2 linked regions of the Acuticoccus sediminis genome follow. The protein of the gene in region 1 interacts with the protein of each later gene in a pairwise test. Links are inferred from orthologs where the notes say so. Each region holds a gene or a part of one and is shown on either strand. Other genes may lie near its edges. The genes, in order: rsfS and DLJ53_RS09600.

What was found.
Region 2: the proteins of rsfS (region 1) and DLJ53_RS09600 interact in binary tests that used the Escherichia coli proteins (3 or more experiments, as listed by UniProt). The link is inferred for Acuticoccus sediminis from one-to-one orthologs.

What each region holds. Positions count from the first base shown.
Region 1 is NZ_QHHQ01000005.1:471,414-474,651, forward strand. Bases 244-3,169 are described here. They hold rsfS (ribosome silencing factor), read right to left. Parts: upstream 1,973-3,169; coding sequence 1,514-1,972; downstream 244-1,513. Other genes in these bases: DLJ53_RS23825 (murein hydrolase activator EnvC family protein), read right to left, coding at 244-1,050; DLJ53_RS23830 (23S rRNA (pseudouridine(1915)-N(3))-methyltransferase RlmH), read right to left, coding at 1,047-1,556; DLJ53_RS23840 (acyl-CoA dehydrogenase family protein), read right to left, coding at 2,329-3,169. Also shown: more of DLJ53_RS23825, read right to left, coding at 1-243; more of DLJ53_RS23840, read right to left, coding at 3,170-3,238. UniProt on the Escherichia coli protein: Functions as a ribosomal silencing factor. Interacts with ribosomal protein uL14 (rplN), blocking formation of intersubunit bridge B8.
Region 2 is NZ_QHHQ01000002.1:312,018-315,329, reverse strand. What follows is about bases 61-3,060. They hold DLJ53_RS09600 (ATP-binding protein), read right to left. Parts: upstream 2,101-3,060; coding sequence 1,021-2,100; downstream 61-1,020. Other genes in these bases: DLJ53_RS09595 (DUF5691 domain-containing protein), read right to left, coding at 2,097-3,060; DLJ53_RS09605 (DUF5682 family protein), read right to left, coding at 61-1,019. Outside these bases: more of DLJ53_RS09605, read right to left, coding at 1-60; more of DLJ53_RS09595, read right to left, coding at 3,061-3,312.

The sequences.
Region 1 (3,238 bases):
CGGAGCACCCGGCTCGACCCTGTCACCGATCACGACCGACGTCGATTCTAACCCGGCCAGGACCATATGGTAACCATCGCCAGCGTCCAGGATCAAGACTTGGCCGTAGTCACTAAATGGTGCCGAAAACAGCACGGTGGCGGCCATAGGGGCAAAGACGGTCGCCTCCGGCAAGGCCGCGATGGTGCGGCCACTCGACACGTCTCCGGAACCCGTCGCCTCGCCGAACGTTGAGACGACCCTCCCCGCCACCGGCTCGGCGAGCGACCCCTTGCGCGTCTCGAAGTTCAGCGACGCCGGCGCGGCGTCCACCACGCCGCTGCGCGTCAGTCGGTCGATCAGGCCCGAGACGGTCCGCTCCTCCTCCGCGAGGCGGGCAAGGTCCGCCGACGCGCGCTCCTTCTCGTAGAGCGAGAGGGCGCGGCGCCGCTGCAGCTCGGCACTCGCCTCGTCCATCTGCCGCCGCTCGGCGTTGAGCTGCGAAAGGTCCTCGCGCAGCGCCGCCCAGCTCGCCCGCTCGTCCGCCTCGAGGCGCGCCGCGCGCGCCAGGGTGTCGGTCAGCGTCCGGGCGTTGCTGTCGAGCTCCGGGAGCACGGCGTTCAGGAGGATCGCGCCGCGCACGGTCCTCGTCGGGTCGCCGGTGTCGCCGAAGAGGGCCGGCGGCGGGCGCCGGCCGATCCGCTGCAGCGCCATCAGGACGGCCGCGAGCTCGCCGCGCTTGTCGGCGAGGTCCTTGCGGATCCCGGCCTGGTCGTCGGTCAGGCGCTCCAGCGCCTCCTCCCGCTCGGCGATGCGCGACTCGAGGGCGGCGACCTTGTCGGCCGCGTCCTCCGCCTGCTCGCGCAGGCGCGCCTCGTCGCTCGCGAGGTCGATCAGCTCGTCACCCAGCTCGCTGGCCCGCGCCTCGGCGGCGGCGGTGCTCTCGCGCAGGCGTTCCAGGCGCTGCATCAGCTGCTGGCGCTCACGCGACACGCCCCCCTCGCCGTCCTGGGCGACCGCCGGTCCGAGTCCGGCGATCAGGAGGGCGGCGAAGACGAGCGATCGGATCATGCGCGGTGATAGGGATGCCCGAGGCGGATCGTCACCGCCCGATAGAGTTGTTCCAGCAGGATCGCGCGCGCCAGCAGGTGCGGCAGCGTCATCGGTCCGAGCGAGACGATATGGTCGGCGGCGTTAAGCACGGCCTTACCGTGCCCGTCGGCGCCGCCGATGGCGAAGGTCACGTTTGCGTGACCGGAGTCCAGCCAGCCCTGGATGCGGTGCGCGAGGTCCGCACTGGACCACGGGGTGCCGGTCTCGTCCAGCACCACCAGCGGTCCCGGCTTGCGGGCCCCGATGATCTTCTCGGCCTCGAGCGCCGCCTTCGTGGGGCCCACGGCTTCCGAAAATTCCCGGACCGTGACGGAGGACAGCCCCAACGAACGGCCGATGCGCTCGGCACGCTCCATGTATCGGCCGCACAGCTCGGCTTCGGGGCTCTGCCCGGCCTTGCCGACGGCAAGGATCAGTAGATTCAGACGACGAGCTCCACCTGCGCCGCCGAGTCCATCTGCCACATCTTCTCGAGGTTGTAGAAGCTTCTCACCTCGGGACGAAACACGTGGATAACGACATCACCGGTATCGATCAGGACCCAATCGCAGCTATTGAGGCCTTCCACCTTCACGGCCTTGGCACCGTTGTCCTTCAGATCGCGAAGGAGACGGTCGGCAACAGCGCCGACGTGTCGGTGGGATCGGCCCGATGCGACCACCATGTGGTCGGCGATCGGTGTCTTGCCGGTCACATCGATGGCGACGATGTCCTCGGCCTTGGAATCTTCAAGGCTCTCGAGGACGACGGCGAGGGGCACGGCGATATCGCCGGCGTCCTCACTATGAGACGAGATCGCCCCATTTGACGTCAATGCCATGTGTGCGCGGGTTCCTTTCCTAGAACGTCGCCTAAATAGGCCTTCGAATCGAGCGGCCATGCGGGAAAGATAGGTTTTTGTCCATGATGTTTTCAAGACTACAAATGCGTCTTGAACCCGCAAAGCCCCCAATCTGTGGAGGGTTGTCAAGCCGGCTGGCATGGAGCTGACTAGCTCCCCCGAAGATCGCGCGGCTTTCACCCCGCCATCGCCGCCTTCGCCTCCCCCCGGTCATGATCTCGGGATCCTGATCGCCGCGCCCGCCCATCAGCGACCCTTATGGGCGGCGCCGCGCTCATGCTCCCGCTGCCGTCCCGCCGCCTGCCGACCACACGCGCGCCGCACTGCGCCGCCTGCCGCCGACCGGGAACGGAAGCGGCGGACGGCGCCGATGCGCCCCCGCCGCGTCCGGCAGGTCACGCCGCCAGGATGTCCGGCGTCGCGGCAAGGATGTCGTCCGAGCCCGCGACGGCGTTCTCCGCCAGCGACGGAACCGACGCCACGTAAGCCTCGCAGAAGAAGCGCGCAAGACCGGCCCGCCCCGCCGCGGCACCATTTTCCGCATGGAGCGCCGCTTTCATGAGGTACGCGCCGCCCGCGGTCAGGCCCATGGCGCGCAGGAACGGCGTCGCTCCGGCGAGCGCCTTGTCGAGCTCGCCCGCGCCGAGCGAGGCGCGAAGCGCCGTCGCGGCCTCGGCGACCGCGTCGATCGCCGTCTCCAGCCGCCTGGCGGCGCCGCCGAGGGCGAGGTCGTTCGCGCCGCGCGCCGCCTCCGCGATGCCGTGCAGCTCCTTCAGGTAGGCGGCGAGCACCTCGCCGTCGGCCATGGTGATCTTGCGGCGGACCAGGTCGATGGCCTGGATGCCGTTGGTCCCCTCGTAGATCGTGAAGATGCGCGCGTCGCGGAAGTGCTGGGCGGCGCCCGTCTCCTCCACGTAGCCCATCCCGCCATGCACCTGGATGCCCAGCGAGGACACCTCGACGCCGATGTCGGAGGCGAACGCCTTGGCGATCGGCGTCAAGAGATCGGCCCGCGCCTTCCAGAAGTCGGCGTCCGGCCGGCCCGGACGACCCCGGTCGATGGCGACGGCGCAGGCATAGCAGATCGCCCGCGCCGCTCGTGTCATGCCGCGCATCGTCAGCAGCATGCGCTTCACGTCCGGGTGGTAGGCGATGGGGGCCGGGCCGCCCTCGGCCCAGGTCGCCGCCGCGCCCTGCCGGCGCTCCATGGCGAAGGCGACGGCCCGCTGCGTCGCCCGCTCGGCCACCGCCGCGCCCTGCATGCCGACCGACACGCGCGCCTGGTTCATCATCGTGAACATCGCG
Region 2 (3,312 bases), on another replicon or contig:
TCGAACCCCGGCTGCGGCTTGCCGCGCAGGGCCGACAGCGCCACCGCCAGCCGCTCCGCCTCGATCAGCGAGGCGGTGGAGACGAGGTGCCCGGCCGACCGCAGCGCCCAGGCGGTCCGGGCGAGCCAGCGCGTCGCGATCTCGCCGCGCGGCGACTCCCAGAGGTGGCGGCACCAGCCCGGCGCGACGACGCCCGCGCCGTAGCCGCTCGCGACGGCAAGCCGGGGCGACGTCCAGGGGGCCCATGTGGCGGCGATCCTGCGCCTGGGAGCGCCCTTCAGCAGCGCGCGGTCGTCCTTGGCAGCGTGCCAGGTCCTCAGTGCCGGGACGTGCCACGCGCCGCAGACCACCGCGACGGGCCCGTCCGACGCCTTCACCGCGCTGGCGATCTCGAGGCGCATGTGGGCCTCGCGTCGGGCCTCGAAGCGGTCGGGCGGCGGGCCGTCCCCGCGCAGCGCGGTCATGGCGTCCGCGACCGCCTCGAAGATCTCGCCGGGCTCCGGGTTCTCCTCGATGACGTCGCGCCAGAAGCTCTCGCCGTCCTCGTAGCCGGCGGCCCGGGCGAGGAGGCCGATGGGGTCGCGCTCGGCCTCGTCGACCGCGGCGTCCGGGGCCGCCTCGTCCCCGGCGCTCGCCTCGTCCGGTTCGGCTCCGGCGTCAGCCTTGCCCGGCTCGGCCGGGGCGTGCCGCCACGCGACGGGGAGGTCGATGAACCGCACCGGGACGCCGGCCGCGACCGCCCACCGCGCCGCCTGGTATTCCGGCGAGAAGACCGCGAACGGCCAGAACGACGCGGCGCCCGGATCGTCGGCCGGGTAGGCGAGGAGGGCCACCGGCGGGACCATCGCCTCGCTGGCCAGCATCGGCAGGAGCGGCGTCAGGTCGCTGGGCCCCTCGATGAGGACGACCGTCGGACGCAGCGCGTCCAACGCCTCGACGAGGCGCCGGGCCGAGCCCGGCCCGTGGTGACGGATGCCGAAGTAGGCGGCGCCGCGATCGGACCAGAGGTCGGTCTGCACCCTAGAGCAGCTCGGTCAGCGTCGCGTAGTAGTCGGCGTAGTCGCGGCGCTGGCGGAGCACCGTCTCGAGGTATTCGGCGAGCACCGCGCGGTCCTGCACTGGATCCTTGACGACGGCGCCGAGGACGTTCGGGGCGAGCCCCTCGGCGGACAGGATGCCGTCGTTGAAGAACGCCGCGTGGGAGAGGCCCCCGATCATCACCGCGATCGCCTCGGCGGTGGAGAGCGTGCTGCTCGGGGTCTTCAGCGTCGTCTTGCCGTCGAGGGTCTCGCCGCCGCGCAGCTCGCGGAAGATGGAGAGCACCCGCGCAACCTCCTCGGCGACGTTCTTCGGCGCGGGCAGCTCCAGAGCGGTGGCGCTCTCGGCGACGCGCCTGGCCACGATGGCGATCTCCTGCTCCATGTCGTTCGGGAGCGGCAGGACCACCACGTTGAAGCGCCGCTTCAGCGCCGCCGAGAGGTCGTTGACGCCCTTGTCCCGGTCGTTCGCCGTCGCGATCACGTTGAAGCCGCGCGTCGCGTAGACGGAGGTGTTGAGCTCGGGGATCGGCAGCATCTTCTCCGACAGGACGGTGATCAGCGTGTCCTGCACGTCGCTGCCCATGCGTGTCAGCTCCTCGAGGCGGCAGAGCTTGCCGTTCTCCATGGCGCGCAGGAGCGGCGTCGGAACGAGCGCCTCGCGGCTCGGGCCGTGGGCGAGGAGCCGGGCGTAGTTCCAGCCGTAGCGCACCTGGTTCTCGTCGGTGCCGGCGGTGCACTGGATGAGCAGCGTGGAATCGCCGCTGATCGCCGCCGCCAGGTGCTCGGAGACCCAGGACTTCGCGGTGCCCGGCACACCGAGGAGCAGGAGCGCGCGGTCGGTCGCGAGCGTCGCGACGGCCGTCTCGATGATGCGCCGGTCGCCGACATACTTCGCGCCGATCTCGGTCCCGTCCGCCGTCCGCCCGCCCATGAGGTAGGTGACGACGGCCTGGGGCGAGAGCATCCACCCGGTGGGCCTCGGCCTGTCGTCGGATGCCTTCAGGGCCGCGAGCTCGTCGGCGGTGGTGACCTCGGCGGGTCGCCTCAGGATATCGCTCAAGGGTCTCTCCGGGGCAGTCGGGCGTTGAACGCCAAGAGGGCGAGGCTGGGGTCGGACGGCGACAGGCTGGCGTCGGTGAAGGCGAGGACGAGGCGCCGCGCCGCGTCCTGGTCGGCGAGAAGGCCGAGAGGAAGTAGCCCGGTCGCGAGGCGGATGGACGCGGCCTGTGCGGCCTTGGGGTCCATGAGATCCTTGGCCGACTGGATGAGCTGCGCGATCTCCGGCGCCCGCCGCAGCGTTCCGGCCGGTACGGAGCCGAAATCCGCGCGGCAGACCTCTGCCGCGACGTCGAGGCCACCCGCCGCGAGCAGCGCCGGGAGGAGGGCGCTGCGCGCATCGTCGCCGAGACGGTCGAACAGCGGCGCGAGCAGGCGCGGCGCGGTCGCTGCGAGCGCCCGTTCGGCGAGCGCGGCGACGCTCGCGTGATCGCCGGTGCGCGCGACAGTGGCGATGAAGTCGACCGCCGTGTCGTCGATCACGAAGGCGTCGACGAGCTCGGCCACACCGAGGCCGAGCGCCTTCGCGAAGCCGGTGAGCGTTACGCGCTCCGCGAGGCCCCAGCGGCGCTGGCGCTGGGCGGACGTCTTCAGTGTCCGGGACCGCACGAGGACGCGCCGGTCGCGCGTCTCCACCGCGTAGAACGCGGCGAGCTCGCCGGCCGCCTCGCCATCGGATACGGCGCCGAGCCGGGCGAGCAGCGTCTCGGCCACCGTCCGCACCTTGCCCGACCGGTCGGAAAGGAAGGCCTCGAGGGCCGGCTTGTCCTCGGCGCGGAGGCCCGTCTCGAGGATCGAGACGAGGGCGAGACGCCCGTCCGCGGCCTCCTTGCCGGCGTGCGCGGTGACGAGCCGCCGCGCTTCGGCCGGGTCGGAGCGGCGCAGCGCCGCCAGCGCGGCACGCCGTTCGGCGGGGGGCACGTCGTCCCACGTCGCATCGGTCAGCGCATCGGCCGGTGCGGTGGTGCCAGCGCTCCAGGCGCGCCAGGGAGCGTAGACCGCGGGGACGCCAGGGTCGCCCTCGGCGGGCATCAGGTCAGCCGGATGGACGCTGTAGCCCCGGTTCGCCAGCAAAGTGAGGATCGCGCCGCGCTCCGGCGACCTGATCCCCTTCGCCGAGACCAGCCGGCGGAACGCGCCGCGCAGGCCGTCCGGCAGCGTCGGCAGGGTCAGGCGCGGCAGCGGCGGCGACGCGGCGAGCCCGGTCGGCGCGGCG